2 linked regions of the Streptomyces venezuelae ATCC 10712 genome follow. The protein of the gene in region 1 interacts with the protein of each later gene in a pairwise test. Links are inferred from orthologs where the notes say so. Each region holds a gene or a part of one and is shown in the gene's direction. Other genes may lie near its edges.

Region 1 (3,165 bases):
CCCCGCGATGTCGCTGGTGGACCCCGCCGAGTATCCGGCGGACCGGCTCCGCACCGACGGCAAGGTCACCGGCTCCGGGCCGTACGTCCTCGACAAGTACACCGAGCGCGAGACGGCCGAGCTGACCAAGAACCCCACCTACAAGGGCTTCGCGGACCGCAAGAACGGCGGAGTCACCATCCGCTACTTCGACGAGTCCGACGCCATGGTCGCCGCGCTCAAGAAGCAGGAGATCGACGCCACCTACCGCGGCCTCACCGCCGAGGAGGTCGTCGCACTCCAGGACGACAAGCCCGAGAACAAGGGCCTCCAGATCGTCGAGTCGACCGGCGCCGACATCCGCTACCTCGTCTTCAACGCCCAGGACCCGACCGTCGCCAAGCCGGCCGTCCGCCGGGCCGTCGCCCAGCTCGTCAACCGCGACGAACTGGTCAACAAGGTCTACCAGGGCACCGCCGAGCCCCTGTACTCGATGGTGCCCAAGGGCATCGCCGCCCACACCACCAAGTTCTTCGACCGCTACGGCTCGCCGAACGCCCAGAAGGCCAAGAAGATCCTCCGCGAGGCCGGCATCACCGACCCCGTCGAGCTGACCTTCTGGTACACCACGGACCGGTACGGCTCCTCCACCGCCGCCGAGTTCAAGGAGCTCAAGCGCCAGCTGGAGGAGTCCGGCCTGTTCAAGATCACCCTCCAGGGCAAGCCGTGGAAGGACTTCCAGGCGGGCTACCAGAAGGGCGAGTACCCGGTCTTCGGCCGCGGCTGGTTCCCCGACTTCCCGGACCCGGACAACTTCGTCGCCCCCTTCCTGGGCAAGGAGAACGTCCTCGGCACGCCCTACGTGAGCCCCCGGATCACCGGCGAGCTGCTCCCGAAGTCCCGCCGCGAGAGCGACCGCGGAGCCGTCACGGACGAGTTCGTGGAGGCCCAGGAGATCATGGTCCAGGACGTCCGGCTGCTGCCGCTGTGGCAGGGCAAGCTGTACATCGCGGCCGCCGACGACATCGGCGGCGGCGAGCGCGCCCTCGACCCGCAGACGGTCATGCAGGTCTGGGAGCTCTACCGCCGGGCCAGCTGGTAGCAGGACCTCCCGGCACCGGCCGTTTCGGCCGGTGCGGGGACCGCGGGGGCCACTGTCAGTGGCCCCCGGTAGGTTCTGGGACGTAGATCAGGAACGTCCACCGGAGGTTGTTCACCGTGACCGACATCAGCGTGCTGCCCGAGTCCTGGCGGGATGTTCTCGGCGGGGAACTGGCGAAGCCGTACTTCGCCGAGCTCGCCGAGTTCGTCGAGGGGGAGCGCACCAGGGGGCCGGTCTTCCCGCCGAAGGACGAGGTCTTCGCCGCGCTCGACGCCACCCCGTACGACAAGGTCAAGGTCCTGATCCTGGGGCAGGACCCGTACCACGGCGAGGGGCAGGGCCACGGGCTCTGCTTCTCCGTCCGGCCCGGGGTCAAGACACCGCCCTCCCTGCGCAACATCTACAAGGAGATGCAGGCCGAGCTCGGCCACCCGATCCCGGACAACGGCTATCTGATGCCGTGGGCCCAGCAGGGCGTCCTCCTGCTCAACGCGGTGCTGACGGTCCGCTCCGGCGAGGCGAACTCGCACAAGAGCAAGGGCTGGGAGAAGTTCACCGACGCGGTGATCACCGCCGTCGCCTCGCGCCCCGACCCGGCCGTCTTCGTCCTCTGGGGCAACTACGCGCAGAAGAAGCTGCCGCTCATCGACGAGGAGCGGCACGTGGTCGTGAAGGGCGCCCACCCCTCGCCCCTCTCGGCGAAGAAGTTCTTCGGATCGAATCCGTTCACCCAGATCAACGCGGCCGTCGCGGCCCAGGGCCACGAGCCGATCGACTGGCGCATCCCGGACCTCGGCTGAGCCTCGGCCGGATCCGGGCCGCGTGCGGCTAGCGTCGGCTCTCCCAGTGGTGAGCGGGTGGAGGTCGCGGTGACCGAGCAGCAGCAGGTGTCGGACGACGGGGTCATGACCAGGATCGGGCAGGCCATGATGCTGCTCCACGGCGGCGACCGCGAGGAGGCCCGCAACCGCTTCGGGATCCTGTGGCAGCAGATCGGCCCCGACGGGGACCCGCTGCACCGGTGCACCCTCGCGCACTACATGGCGGACGCCCAGGACGACCCCGACACCGAGCTCGCCTGGGACCTGCGGGCCCTGAGCGCGGCGGAGGGCCTGGCGGAGGAGCGGCTGGCCGAGCACGGCTCGGCGATCGCCCTGCGGGCGCTGTACCCCTCGCTCCACCTCAACCTCGCCGCCGACTACGTCAAACTCCAGCGGCCCGACGCCGCGCGGGTCCACCTGGACCGGGCCCGCGCCGCCTCGGACCACCTGGACGACGACGGCTACGGGAACGGGGTGCGGGCCGCGATCGAGCGCCTGGAGCTACGGCTCCGGGGGGAGTGACCGGGGGGGAGTCAGGGGACGGGCCGCAGCGCCTTAGCGGCCGTACGTGCCGTGGCAGATCCTGGACTGGTCGCTGCCGGGCGCCCAGCCGCCGTACCGCTCGCCGAGCTCGCAGACGTCCGCCCGGGACACCGGCGGGTCCTTCGGGAGCTCGCCCAGTTCCGGCAGGCGCGGAAGGGTTGGGCGGGTCACCGGGGCGGGCCGTTCACGCTGTGGCGGTACGGCCTCCGGGCGCGGCGCCGCCGGACGGGCCGGGGCCGCCCTCCGGTGCGGCTCGGCCGGAGGCGCCGCGCGGGGCGGAGCGGACGACGGGGGAGCGGGCAGCGCCGCTTCGAGGGCTTCGAGGGCCGGGCCCTCGACGATCAGCGGGGCCACGTCCCGGCCGGGGCTCACGGTCTCCGCGGCGGGGGCGGGCCCGGGCGCCGTCGGCGGGGTGTCCACCGAGACGCAGCCCGCGAGGGCGGCCACGGCCGCTCCGACCAGGATCTTCGCTGTGGTTCGGGTTCCATGCACCCGCGTCACTCTGCTGGCCCGGCGTGGATCTTCGCGCCGCTACCGGCGGGGAATGCCCCGTAGGGGTGAGCCGGGGATGGGGCCTTGACCCGGGGCCGGGCCTTGGCCCGAGGGCGGGCCTCGACCCGAGGGCGGGGCCGACCTTGACCGGAGAAGTGCGGCGACCGGTCCCCTCGATCCCGTCGACCCCCCTCGGACCGGTCGGTGGCGGGCCCGTCGTGGGCCCGC
Region 2 (3,149 bases), 1.6 Mb from region 1 along the record:
TCGGGGCGGACGCGACGGTCGCCCGCGAGGGCATGGAGTTCGGCATCGTCTCCCGCGAGGTCGCGGTCGGCGGCCAGCTTCTCACCCTGCGCGGCCTCGGCGGCGAGTACGACAACGTGTTCCTGCCGCTGCACGGCGCCTACCAGGCGCACAACGCGGCGGTGGCGCTCGCCGCGGTCGAGGCCTTCTTCGGGATCGGCGCGGAGCACGCCCGCACGCTGGACCCGGACACCGTCCGCAGGGCCTTCGCGCAGGTGGCCTCGCCGGGCCGGCTGGAGATCGTCCGCTCCTCCCCGACGGTCGTCCTGGACGCCGCGCACAACCCGCACGGCGCGCGGGCGACGGCGGAGGGCATCAGCGAGGCCTTCGGCTTCTCACGGCTCATCGGCGTGGTCTCGACGAGCGGGGACAAGGACGCCAAGGGCTTCCTGGAGGCCTTCGAGCCGATCTTCGCGGAGGTCGTGATCACGGCGAACTCCAACCCCCGGGCCACCGACGTGGACGCGCTCGCCGCGGTCGCGGTCGAGGTCTTCGGCGAGGACCGGGTCGTCGTCGAGCCGCGTCTCGACGACGCGATCGAGGCGGCCATCACCCTCGCGGAGGAAGAGGCCGAGTTCGGCGGCGCGGGTGTCCTGGTGACCGGTTCGATCTTCACGGTCGGCGATGCCCGGCTGCTGCTGCGGAGGGGCTGACTCCCATGCGTACGCTCTGTTCCTCCACGCTCATCGGCGAGTTCTTCGTCATCGGCTTCGCCGGGCTCGTCGCCATGAAGGACGACGGCCTCGCGATGTCCACCGTCTGGTGGGTCTGCGGTGTCGCGATGGTCGTCTCGGTGCTGCTCTGCGGGATGGTCACCCGCCCCGGCGGTGTGCAGCTCGGCTGGGCCCTGCAGATCGGCCTGATCCTCAGCGGTTTCGTCGTGCCGACGATGTTCTTCCTCGGCGCGGTCTTCGCCGGCCTGTGGTGGGCCTCCGTTCACTACGGGCGACGGATCGACGACATCAAGGCACGGTGGGCCGAGGCACAGGCCGCGGGGGCCTCGGCAGGGCCTGACGCTGCGTAATCGAGGGGCGTGCGGGGCCTGTAGCCTCGGAGGTCCCGCACACCGCTTTTCCGAAGGAGTTCCCCCGTGAGCCAGCGCACGCTCGTCCTGCTCAAGCCCGACGCCGTCCGCCGTGGCCTGATCGGCGAGATCATCGGCCGTATCGAGCGCAAGGCCGGCTGGACCCTGGCGGCCCTGGAGCTGCGCGAGCTGGACCAGGAGACCCTGGAGCAGCACTACGGCGAGCACAAGGGCAAGCCCTTCTACGAGCCGCTGATGGGCTTCATGTCCTCCGGCCCCGTCGTCGCGCTCGTCGTCGAGGGCGAGCGGGTCATCGAGGGCGTCCGCCAGCTGGCCGGCCCGACCGACCCGATCGCCGCCGCGCCGGGCTCCATCCGCGGCGACTTCGGCACCATCGTCCGCGAGAACCTGATCCACGCCTCCGACTCCGAGGAGTCGGCCCTGCGCGAGCTGAAGATCTTCTTCCCGGGTCTCGTCTGAGCCGCGTCCCGCCGGTCCGGCTCTCACCCGGCCGCTGCTGACTCCACGTCAGCCGAACGCAGCACCCTGCTGGGGCGACCGAAGGAATTTCGGTCGCCCCCAGGCATATGAACGCCGATCCCGGGAACGGATCGCCGCGTCCTACCGTCACCTGTACAGAGGTGGACCACCGCGCGGTATCCGGGCGGGCGGCACTACGATGGAAAACTCCACGCCGCACCACTCTCAGCCATGGGAAACAAGGGGAACTCTATGTCGTTCATCGGCCGTGACATGGCTGTCGACCTCGGGACCGCCAACACGCTGGTGTACGTCAGGGGTCGAGGCATCGTCCTGAACGAGCCGTCGGTCGTCGCCATCAACACCAACACCGGCGGCATCCTCGCGGTCGGCGCGGAGGCGAAGAAGATGATCGGCCGGACTCCCGGCAACATCGTCGCCGTACGCCCTCTGAAGGACGGCGTGATCGCCGACTTCGAGATCACCGAGCGGATGCTCCGCTACTTCATCCTCAAGATCCACAAGCGCCGCTACCTGGCCCGTCCCCGCGTCGTCGTCTGCGTGCCCTCCGGCATCACCGGAGTCGAGCGCCGCGCCGTCATCGAGGCCTCCACCCAGGCCGGCGCCCGTCAGGTGCACATCATCGAGGAGCCCATGGCGGCGGCCATCGGCTCGGGCCTCCCGGTCCACGAGGCCACCGGCAACATGGTCGTGGACATCGGCGGCGGCACCACCGAGGTCGCCGTGATCTCCCTCGGCGGAATCGTCACGGCACAGTCGATCCGGGTCGCCGGCGACGAGCTGGACAACGCGATCATCCAGCACATCAAGAAGGAGTACTCGCTCCTCCTCGGTGAGCGCACCGCCGAGCAGATCAAGATCACCATCGGCTCCGCGTACGACATGGACAAGGACGAGCACACCGAGATCCGCGGCCGCGACCTCGTCTCCGGTCTGCCCAAGACCGTGGTCATCTCCGCCGCCGAGGTCCGCAAGGCCATCGAGGAGCCGGTCAACGCGATCGTCGACGCCGTGAAGACGACCCTCGACAAGTGCCCGCCGGAGCTCTCCGGTGACGTCATGGACCGCGGCATCGTTCTCACAGGTGGTGGCGCCCTGCTGCGCGGTCTCGACGAGCGCCTCCGCCGCGAGACCGGCATGCCGATCCACATCGCCGAGGACCCGCTGGACTCGGTGGCGCTCGGCTCCGGCAAGTGCGTGGAGGAGTTCGAGGCCCTCCAGCAGGTCCTCGACGCCCAGCCGCGCCGCTAGCACCACCCGTACGGCCCCACGAGAGAACAACCGCACAGCCGAACAACCGAACCACGAGGAAAGGCACGGCCGCCGCACGTGAGGGACACACGAGAGAGCCGGCTGCTCCTGGTGCTGCTGATCGCCATCGCGTTCGCACTGATCACGGTGGACATCCGCGGCGGTCAGGAGTCACCCGTCGACGGTGCCCGGCAGGCCGCAGCGGCGGTCTTCGGGCCGGTCGAGAACGGTGTGGCGGCCGCCGTCGACCCCATCGGCAACGCCATAGGCGCGGTCCGGGACTCCGGCGAGCGGCACACCCGGATCGCCGCCCTGGAGAAGGAGAACGCCGAAC

Evidence for each region.
Region 2: the proteins of ung (region 1) and ndk interact in binary tests that used the Escherichia coli proteins (3 or more experiments, as listed by UniProt). The link is inferred for Streptomyces venezuelae ATCC 10712 from one-to-one orthologs.

What each region holds. Positions count from the first base shown.
Region 1 is NZ_CP029197.1:1,029,351-1,032,515, reverse strand. The notes cover bases 188-3,039. They hold ung (uracil-DNA glycosylase), read left to right. Parts: upstream 188-1,197; coding sequence 1,198-1,881; downstream 1,882-3,039. Other genes in these bases: DEJ43_RS04400 (hypothetical protein), read right to left, coding at 2,458-2,937; DEJ43_RS04405 (tetratricopeptide repeat protein), read left to right, coding at 1,951-2,424; DEJ43_RS04415 (ABC transporter substrate-binding protein), read left to right, coding at 188-1,081. Also shown: more of DEJ43_RS04415, read left to right, coding at 1-187. UniProt on the Escherichia coli protein: Excises uracil residues from the DNA which can arise as a result of misincorporation of dUMP residues by DNA polymerase or due to deamination of cytosine.
Region 2 is NZ_CP029197.1:2,591,207-2,594,355, reverse strand. The notes cover bases 1-2,836. They hold ndk (nucleoside-diphosphate kinase), read left to right. Parts: upstream 1-1,129; coding sequence 1,130-1,543; downstream 1,544-2,836. Other genes in these bases: DEJ43_RS11840 (rod shape-determining protein), read left to right, coding at 1,796-2,815; DEJ43_RS11850 (DUF4233 domain-containing protein), read left to right, coding at 698-1,063; folC (bifunctional tetrahydrofolate synthase/dihydrofolate synthase), read left to right, coding at 1-692. In the rest of the region: rod shape-determining protein MreC, read left to right, coding at 2,894-3,149. UniProt on the Escherichia coli protein: Major role in the synthesis of nucleoside triphosphates other than ATP. The ATP gamma phosphate is transferred to the NDP beta phosphate via a ping-pong mechanism, using a phosphorylated active-site intermediate.